Regions from separate parts of the Pantoea sp. GABEPS69 genome, predicted to be linked through region 3. Evidence: predicted binding sites of a transcription regulator. Region 3 holds the regulator's gene; each other region holds the start of a gene.
The links. The regulator PurR, encoded in region 3, represses purine synthesis genes. The targets are predictions, from matches to a motif close to CANGCAAACGTTTGCNTG.

Region 1 (2,267 bases), 460 kb from region 3:
TCGCGCAGCCAGTAGTAGTCATCCACGCGCGTTTCGCCGTGAAGGGTCATTTCATGAGGAATTTTTTTTGCGATGGGGGCCTGCATGCTCTCTCTCCCTGTTATTCATATCCTTTAAGGGTGGCATCAGGTGGCGGGGAAGCCAAATTTTTGTCGCTAACGCGTTGTTATTGCGGCCGCGCAGCGCGGCCACAGCGGAGTTATTCTGCCGGGATGCGCGCTTTTTGTTCGCGCAGATCGTTTTCAATGCCGTCGCGCACGTCCTGTGGGATCTTCAGCGCGTCGCCGAGCGCAGTGAGATAGCTGCGCTCCATAAAGTGATCCACGTCGATAGCGGCGCAGCTGAGGAAGTAGAGTTCCAGCGCTTCATCTTCGTTTTTCACGTCGGCAGCCAGCCAGGCGGGATCGAGCGGCCGATTGATCGCTTTCTGGATCAGCGCCTCCGCCTCCTGACCGTAGCCCGACTCATGGATACTGCGCTCAATAGCGGCGCGCTCGCGATCGTCGATATGGCCGTCGCTTTTAGCGGCGAAGACCAGTGCCGTCACCAGGCGCTCGGCACGCTGGTCGGCGGGCGTCTGCAGCTCGCCGAAGCCGGGATCGGCCTGGTGCGTATCGCGCACGCGCTGTTTATATTTGTTCCATAGCACCGCGCCGGCCGCCGCGCCGCCGCCGATAATCAGCGCTTTGCCGCCATACTCGGTTAACAGCTTGCGCGACTTTTTGCTGGCGATCAGCAAACCCGCCAGGCCGCCCAGCGCGCCGGGTGCCAGCATATCGTTTAAACCTCCGTTGCCGCCGCTGTGGCCTTTCTTCGTCAGCAGCGACTGAAGCTGTTGCAGCAGGTTGTTCATCATTCACTCCTTTTTTAGCGATAAGGGCTCTACTCTGCCCGACCGGGCGTCAGTTAACGTCAAGGTGAGAAAAGAGAGGCAAAGCAGAGGAGGATGAGAACGCAAACGTTTTCGTTTATACTGCGCGCGTTTTGACTCACAGGTGAAATTATGACGACTCTTGGAACTGCGCTGCGTCCGGCTGCGACGCGTGTCATGCTGTTAGGCTCGGGTGAACTGGGTAAAGAAGTGGCGCTGGAGTGCCAGCGACTGGGTGTGGAAGTGATTGCCGTAGACCGCTATGCCGACGCGCCCGCGATGCATGTGGCGCATCGCAGCCACGTGGTGAACATGCTTGACGGCGAGGCGCTGGCCGCGCTGATTGCGCAGGAAAAGCCCGATTATGTGGTGCCGGAAATCGAAGCGATCGCCACGGATAAGCTGCTTGAGCTTGAACAGCAGGGTCAGCGCGTGGTGCCGACCGCGCGCGCCGCGCGCCTGACCATGAACCGCGAAGGTATTCGCCGTCTGGCGGCGGAAGAGCTGTCGCTGCCAACCTCCAGCTACCGTTTCGCCGACAGCCAGGCGAGCTTTGAGGCAGCAGCGGCGGAGATCGGCTTCCCCTGCATCGTCAAGCCGGTGATGAGTTCGTCAGGCAAAGGCCAGAGCTTTATTCGCGACGCCAGCCAACTCGGCAGCGCCTGGGAGTACGCGCAGCAGGGCGGCCGCGCCGGCGCAGGCCGCGTGATTGTCGAAGGCGTGGTTAAATTCGATTTTGAAATTACGCTGCTGACCGTGAGCGCGGTCGACGGCCTTCACTTCTGCGCGCCGATCGGTCATCGCCAGGAAGATGGCGACTACCGCGAATCCTGGCAGCCGCAGCAGATGAGCGATGTCGCGCTGCAGCGCGCGCAGGCGATCGCCGGCGAGGTGGTGAAAGCGCTGGGCGGCTACGGCCTGTTCGGCGTCGAGCTGTTTGTCTGCGGCGACGACGTCATCTTCAGCGAAGTGTCGCCACGACCGCACGACACCGGCATGGTGACGCTGATTTCGCAGGATCTTTCGGAGTTCGCTCTGCACGTGCGCGCCTTTCTCGGCCTGCCGATCGGCGGCGTGCGCCAGTACGGCCCGTCGGCGTCGGCGGTGATCCTGCCGCAGCTGCACAGCCAGAACGTGCGGTTCGTCAACGTGGAAGCGGCGCTGGGCGCGGGTCTGCAGCTGCGCCTGTTCGGCAAGCCGGAAATCGCGGGTTCGCGCCGTCTTGGCGTCGCGCTGGCCAGAGGCGAGAGCGTCGATGACGCCGTCGCGCGGGCGATCGCCAGCGCAGCGGCGGTAAAAGTCGAAGAGTAATAACACCGCGGGTGATTCATGATGCGGTGAGCGCCCTGCTCACCGCTAATGCTTATTTCGCGCCTTCTACCGCTTCGCGCGCCAG
Region 2 (2,267 bases), 1.8 Mb from region 3:
GAGCAGGGTCTTCAGCCAGTCTGGCGCAAACTGCAGGATCAGCGGCTGCTGCGAGACGCCCAGCCCGACCGCCAGCGACAGGGCGATAATCATAATCGCGCGGCGGTTGAGCGGCTCGCGCGACACAATGCGCACGCCGGAGGCGGCGATGGTGCCGAACATGACGATGGTCGCGCCGCCCAGAACCGGTTCCGGAATATGCTGTACAAAACCGCTCACTGCCGGAAACAGACCCAGCACGATCAGCATCAGCGCCACGACAAAACCGACGTAGCGGCTGGCGACGCCGGTAAGCTGGATCACGCCGTTGTTCTGCCCGAAGCAGGAATTAGGGAAGGTATTGAACAGCGCGGAGACAAAGGAGTTCAGCCCGTTCGCCAGCACGCCGCCTTTCAGGCGCTGCATATAGAGCGGACCGCTAACCGGCTGCTCTGAAACGTCCGAGGTCGCGGTAATATCGCCGATCGTCTCCAGCGAGGTGACCATAAACACCAGCATCAGCGGGATCAGCAGGTTCCAGTCAAAGCCCAGCCCATAATAGAGCGGCGTCGGTACCGCGACCAGCGGCTGGCTGGTCGGCGCGGCGGTTTGCGGCAGCATATCCATCAGCCAGGCGGCGAGATAGCCGACCGCCATGGCGATAACCAGCGACGCGACGCGCAAATAAGGATTACGCTGACGGTTGAGCACGATAATCACCGCCAGCACCACGCCCGCCAGCAGCAGATTTTTCGGCGCGCCGAAGCTGTGATCGTTCATTGCGGCAAAGCCGCCGCCAATAGAGGTCAGCCCGACCTGAATCAGCGACAGGCCGATAATCATCACCACGATGCCGGAGACCAGCGGGGTGATAATGCGGCGCGCCAGGTGCAGAACGCGCGACAGCACCATCTCGGTACAGGAGGCCACCATTAGCGTGCCGAACAGCGCCGCCATCATGGTCGGCACGTCGGCGCCGCCGTTTTTCAGCGCCATACCGCCCATAATCAGCGGCGTTACAAAATTGAAGCTGGTGCCCTGAATCGACAGCAGGCCCGAGCCGACCGGACCCCAGGTTTTAATCTGCAGCACCGAGGCCACGCCGGAGGCGAACAGCGACATGCTGATAATGTGCTGCGTATCCTGCGCAGGCAGGCCCAGCGCCTGACAAATCAGCAGCGCGGGCGTGATGACCGCCACGAACATCGCCAGCAGATGCTGACCGGCGGCAAACAGCGTTTGCGGCAGCGGCGGACGATCTTCAAGACGGTAAATCAGTTCGCTCTGGCGCGGCGTCGTCGATTTTTGGAGTGTGGCGTCTGGTTGATTAACGGACATAAAGTGGCTTCCCAATCTGTGAAGAGGGGGATTTTAAACCGCTGCTGGCTGAAAGCAATCGTTTGCCAGCCTTTATCTTATGCGCGCCCGGGCGCAAGCGCTGTCAGATCAGAAAGGAGAGGGAATTAGACGTTGGTATAGCGCGCGGTTTCCGGCAGCCAGCGCTCGATCAGCGCCTTCGCCTGTTCAGGATAGTGCTGGTGAATATGGCGCGCCACGCGTTGTACTTCCGGCACCATCGCCTGATCGCGCAGCAGATCCGCTACCTTAAACTCGGCGTTGCCGGTCTGGCGCGTGCCCAGCAGCTCGCCGGGACCGCGAATCTCCAGATCGTGCTGGGCGATGACGAAGCCGTCGTTGCTGTCGCGCAGCACCTGCAAACGACGCTGCGCGGTTTTGCTCAGAGGCGCTTTGTAGAGCAGTACGCAGTGCGACGCCACCGCGCCGCGGCCAACGCGTCCGCGCAGCTGATGCAGCTGCGCCAGCCCCAGGCGTTCCGGGTTTTCGATAATCATCAAACTGGCGTTAGGCACGTCGACCCCGACCTCAATTACCGTGGTCGCCACCAGCAGCTGCATTTCATTGGCCTTGAAGGCCGCCATCACCGCCTGCTTCTCCGCAGGCTTCATGCGGCCGTGCACCAGACCGATATTCAGGTCGGGCAGCGCGACTTTCAGGGCTTCCCAGCTTGCTTCCGCCGCCTGCGCCTCCAGCAGATCGGACTCTTCGATCAGCGTGCAGACCCAGTAAGCCTGGCGGCCGTCCTGGCAGGCGTGCCGCACGCGTTCGATGATGTCGTCGCGGCGGCTGTCAGGGATGGCGACGGTGGTAACCGGCGTACGGCCAGGCGGCAGCTCGTCAATGGTTGAGGTGTCGAGATCGGCGTAGGCGGTCATCGCCAGCGTGCGTGGAATCGGCGTCGCGGTCATAATCAGCTGATGTGGATGGAA
Region 3 (2,267 bases):
CTTCTTTCGTATCAACGGCCGCGGCACCGCCGACCACGTCGGGGTTTACCTCGGCAACGGCAAATTCATTCAGTCGCCGCGCACCGGAAAAGATATCCAGATTAGCGGGCTCTCGGATGATTACTGGCAGCGTCACTATATCGGCGCGCGCCGGGTAATGACGCCGAAAACCATTCGCTAAACGCGAAAAAAAACCGGGATAATCCCGGTTTTTTTATCGCTGTCTGTTAGTGCATGACGGCGGTAAAGCTAAAGGCCACAATCATCAGCAGCGCCGCGCCGGTGGTCATTAATGCCAGTTTCAAATCGGTGCTCATTTCCTCTCCTTATCCACACAATTATCAGGGTCTTGTGCGATTTTCCCATAGTTGTCGGTAAAAATCTCGTTTTATCCCGCAAGCCTTGTTAGAATCCCCGGCTTTGTTGCGCAACTGACGCAACGCCCGTACCGTTCGTACGCAACAGCCCCTGTTTTGTCCTGCCCAGTGAGTATTTCACCGACAAAAACTGTAGCGAATTAACAGAAAACTCTCTTAGCGGACGCAAACGTTTAACATTATGCTTATCAGTGGGTTATTGATAAGTTCTGGAGTCTCTTTTTAATGGCAACAATTAAAGATGTCGCGAAGCGCGCGGGTGTTTCCACCACCACCGTTTCCCACGTGATCAATAAAACGCGCTTCGTTGCGGAAGAGACGCGCAACGCCGTCTGGCAGGCGATTCAGGAATTACACTATTCGCCCAGCGCCGTGGCGCGCAGCCTGAAGGTCAACCACACTAAAACGCTGGGGCTGCTTGCCACCTCCAGCGAAGCGCCCTATTTTGCGGAAATCATCGAAGCGGTCGAGCACCACTGCTTCGAGCGGGGCTACACCTTAATTCTTGGCAACGCCCACAACGATCTGCAAAAGCAGCGCGCCTATCTGTCGATGATGGCGCAGAAGCGCGTCGACGGCCTGCTGGTGATGTGCTCCGAGTATCCGGACGATCTGCTGAAGATGCTGGAAGAGAACCGCAATATTCCGATGGTGGTCATGGACTGGGGCGAATCGCGCGGCGATTTTACCGACACCGTGCTCGATAACGCTTTCCAGGGCGGCTATCTGGCGGGACGCTATCTGATTGAACGCGGCCATCGCGATATCGGCGCCATTCCCGGCCAGCTGGAGCGCAACACCGGCGGCGGGCGCCATGCGGGCTTTTTGCAAGCGCTGGAGGAAGCAGGCATCGCGGTGCGTCCCGAATGGATCGTACAGGGCGATTTCGAACCGGAATCGGGCTATCAGGCGATGCAGCAGATCCTGCAGCAGAAGCAGCGCCCGACGGCGATCTTTTGCGGCGGTGATATTATGGCGATGGGCGCGATCTGCGCCGCCGACGAGATGGGACTGCGCGTGCCGCAGGATATTTCGGTGATCGGCTATGACAACGTGCGCAACGCGCGCTACTTCACTCCGGCGCTGACCACCGTGCATCAGCCTAAAGCCCAGCTGGGCGAGAAGGCGCTGGAGATGCTGCTCGATCGCATCACCAGCAAACGCGAAGTGTCGCAGACCATCGAAGTGCATCCCACGCTGATTGAGCGCCGCTCGGTCGGCGACGGCCCGTTCCGCGACTACCGCCGTTAATCCTCGCTTAACCACTCCTGATTGAGCGTTTGCGCATCGCCGAGATAGCTGAGCAACCAGCTAAGCGCCGGCGATGCGCGCGCCTCCGACCAGCTCACGCAGCAGTGACTTTCCGGAAAGGGTGCAGGCAGCGTCAGCTCCGCCAGCTCGCCCTTATCCAGCAGCGGACGCGCCAGATGGCCCGGCATCATCGCCACGCATAAGCCATCCAGCACGCACGCCAGCCCCGCCTGCCAGTCCGGCACCACCAGTCGGCGCTGGTTATCCAGCGTCCAGGTCATGCGGCGCGGCAGCGCGCGCGAGGTATCCTCCAGCACCAGCGACGGCCAGACGCGCAGCGCGTCGTCGTCGAGCTGCGGCTGCTGCGTCAGCGGATGGTGGCGCGCCACGACGCAGCGCCAGTTCAGCGCGCCCATATCGCGAAAGGAAAAGCGCCCGCCGACCGGGATCGCCTGGGTGGCGCCGATCGCCACGTCGACGCGTCCGTCGGCCAGCGCGTCCCATACGCCGTTAAACACCTCATAGCTGATGTGCAGCTCCATATCGGGAAAGTGTCGATAGAAGTCGGTCACCAGCTGACGGCTGCGTGGCAGCTTCACGATGCGATCGACCGCGATGCTGAGCTGCCCGCGCCAGCCG

Region 1: the regulator PurR is predicted to act here: its motif matches at 952-969, upstream of purT (formate-dependent phosphoribosylglycinamide formyltransferase).
Region 2: the regulator PurR is predicted to act here: its motif matches at 1,369-1,386, upstream of PVE98_RS19405 (NCS2 family protein).

Annotation. Positions count from the first base shown of each region.
Region 1 covers NZ_CP118618.1:1,743,792-1,746,058, reverse strand. Annotated here, with positions in the region: gene PVE98_RS08630 (prolyl oligopeptidase family serine peptidase) at 1-86, opposite strand, end outside; gene PVE98_RS08625 (tellurite resistance TerB family protein) at 200-853, opposite strand; gene purT (formate-dependent phosphoribosylglycinamide formyltransferase) at 1,004-2,182, shown strand; gene PVE98_RS08615 (bifunctional 4-hydroxy-2-oxoglutarate aldolase/2-dehydro-3-deoxy-phosphogluconate aldolase) at 2,235-2,267, opposite strand, start outside.
Region 2 covers NZ_CP118618.1:4,007,525-4,009,791, reverse strand. Annotated here, with positions in the region: gene PVE98_RS19405 (NCS2 family protein) at 1-1,317, opposite strand, end outside; gene recG (ATP-dependent DNA helicase RecG) at 1,443-2,267, opposite strand, start outside.
Region 3 covers NZ_CP118618.1:2,208,448-2,210,714, forward strand. Annotated here, with positions in the region: gene PVE98_RS10850 (C40 family peptidase) at 1-181, shown strand, start outside; gene PVE98_RS10855 (YnhF family membrane protein) at 228-317, opposite strand; gene purR (HTH-type transcriptional repressor PurR) at 603-1,628, shown strand; gene punR (DNA-binding transcriptional activator PunR) at 1,625-2,267, opposite strand, start outside.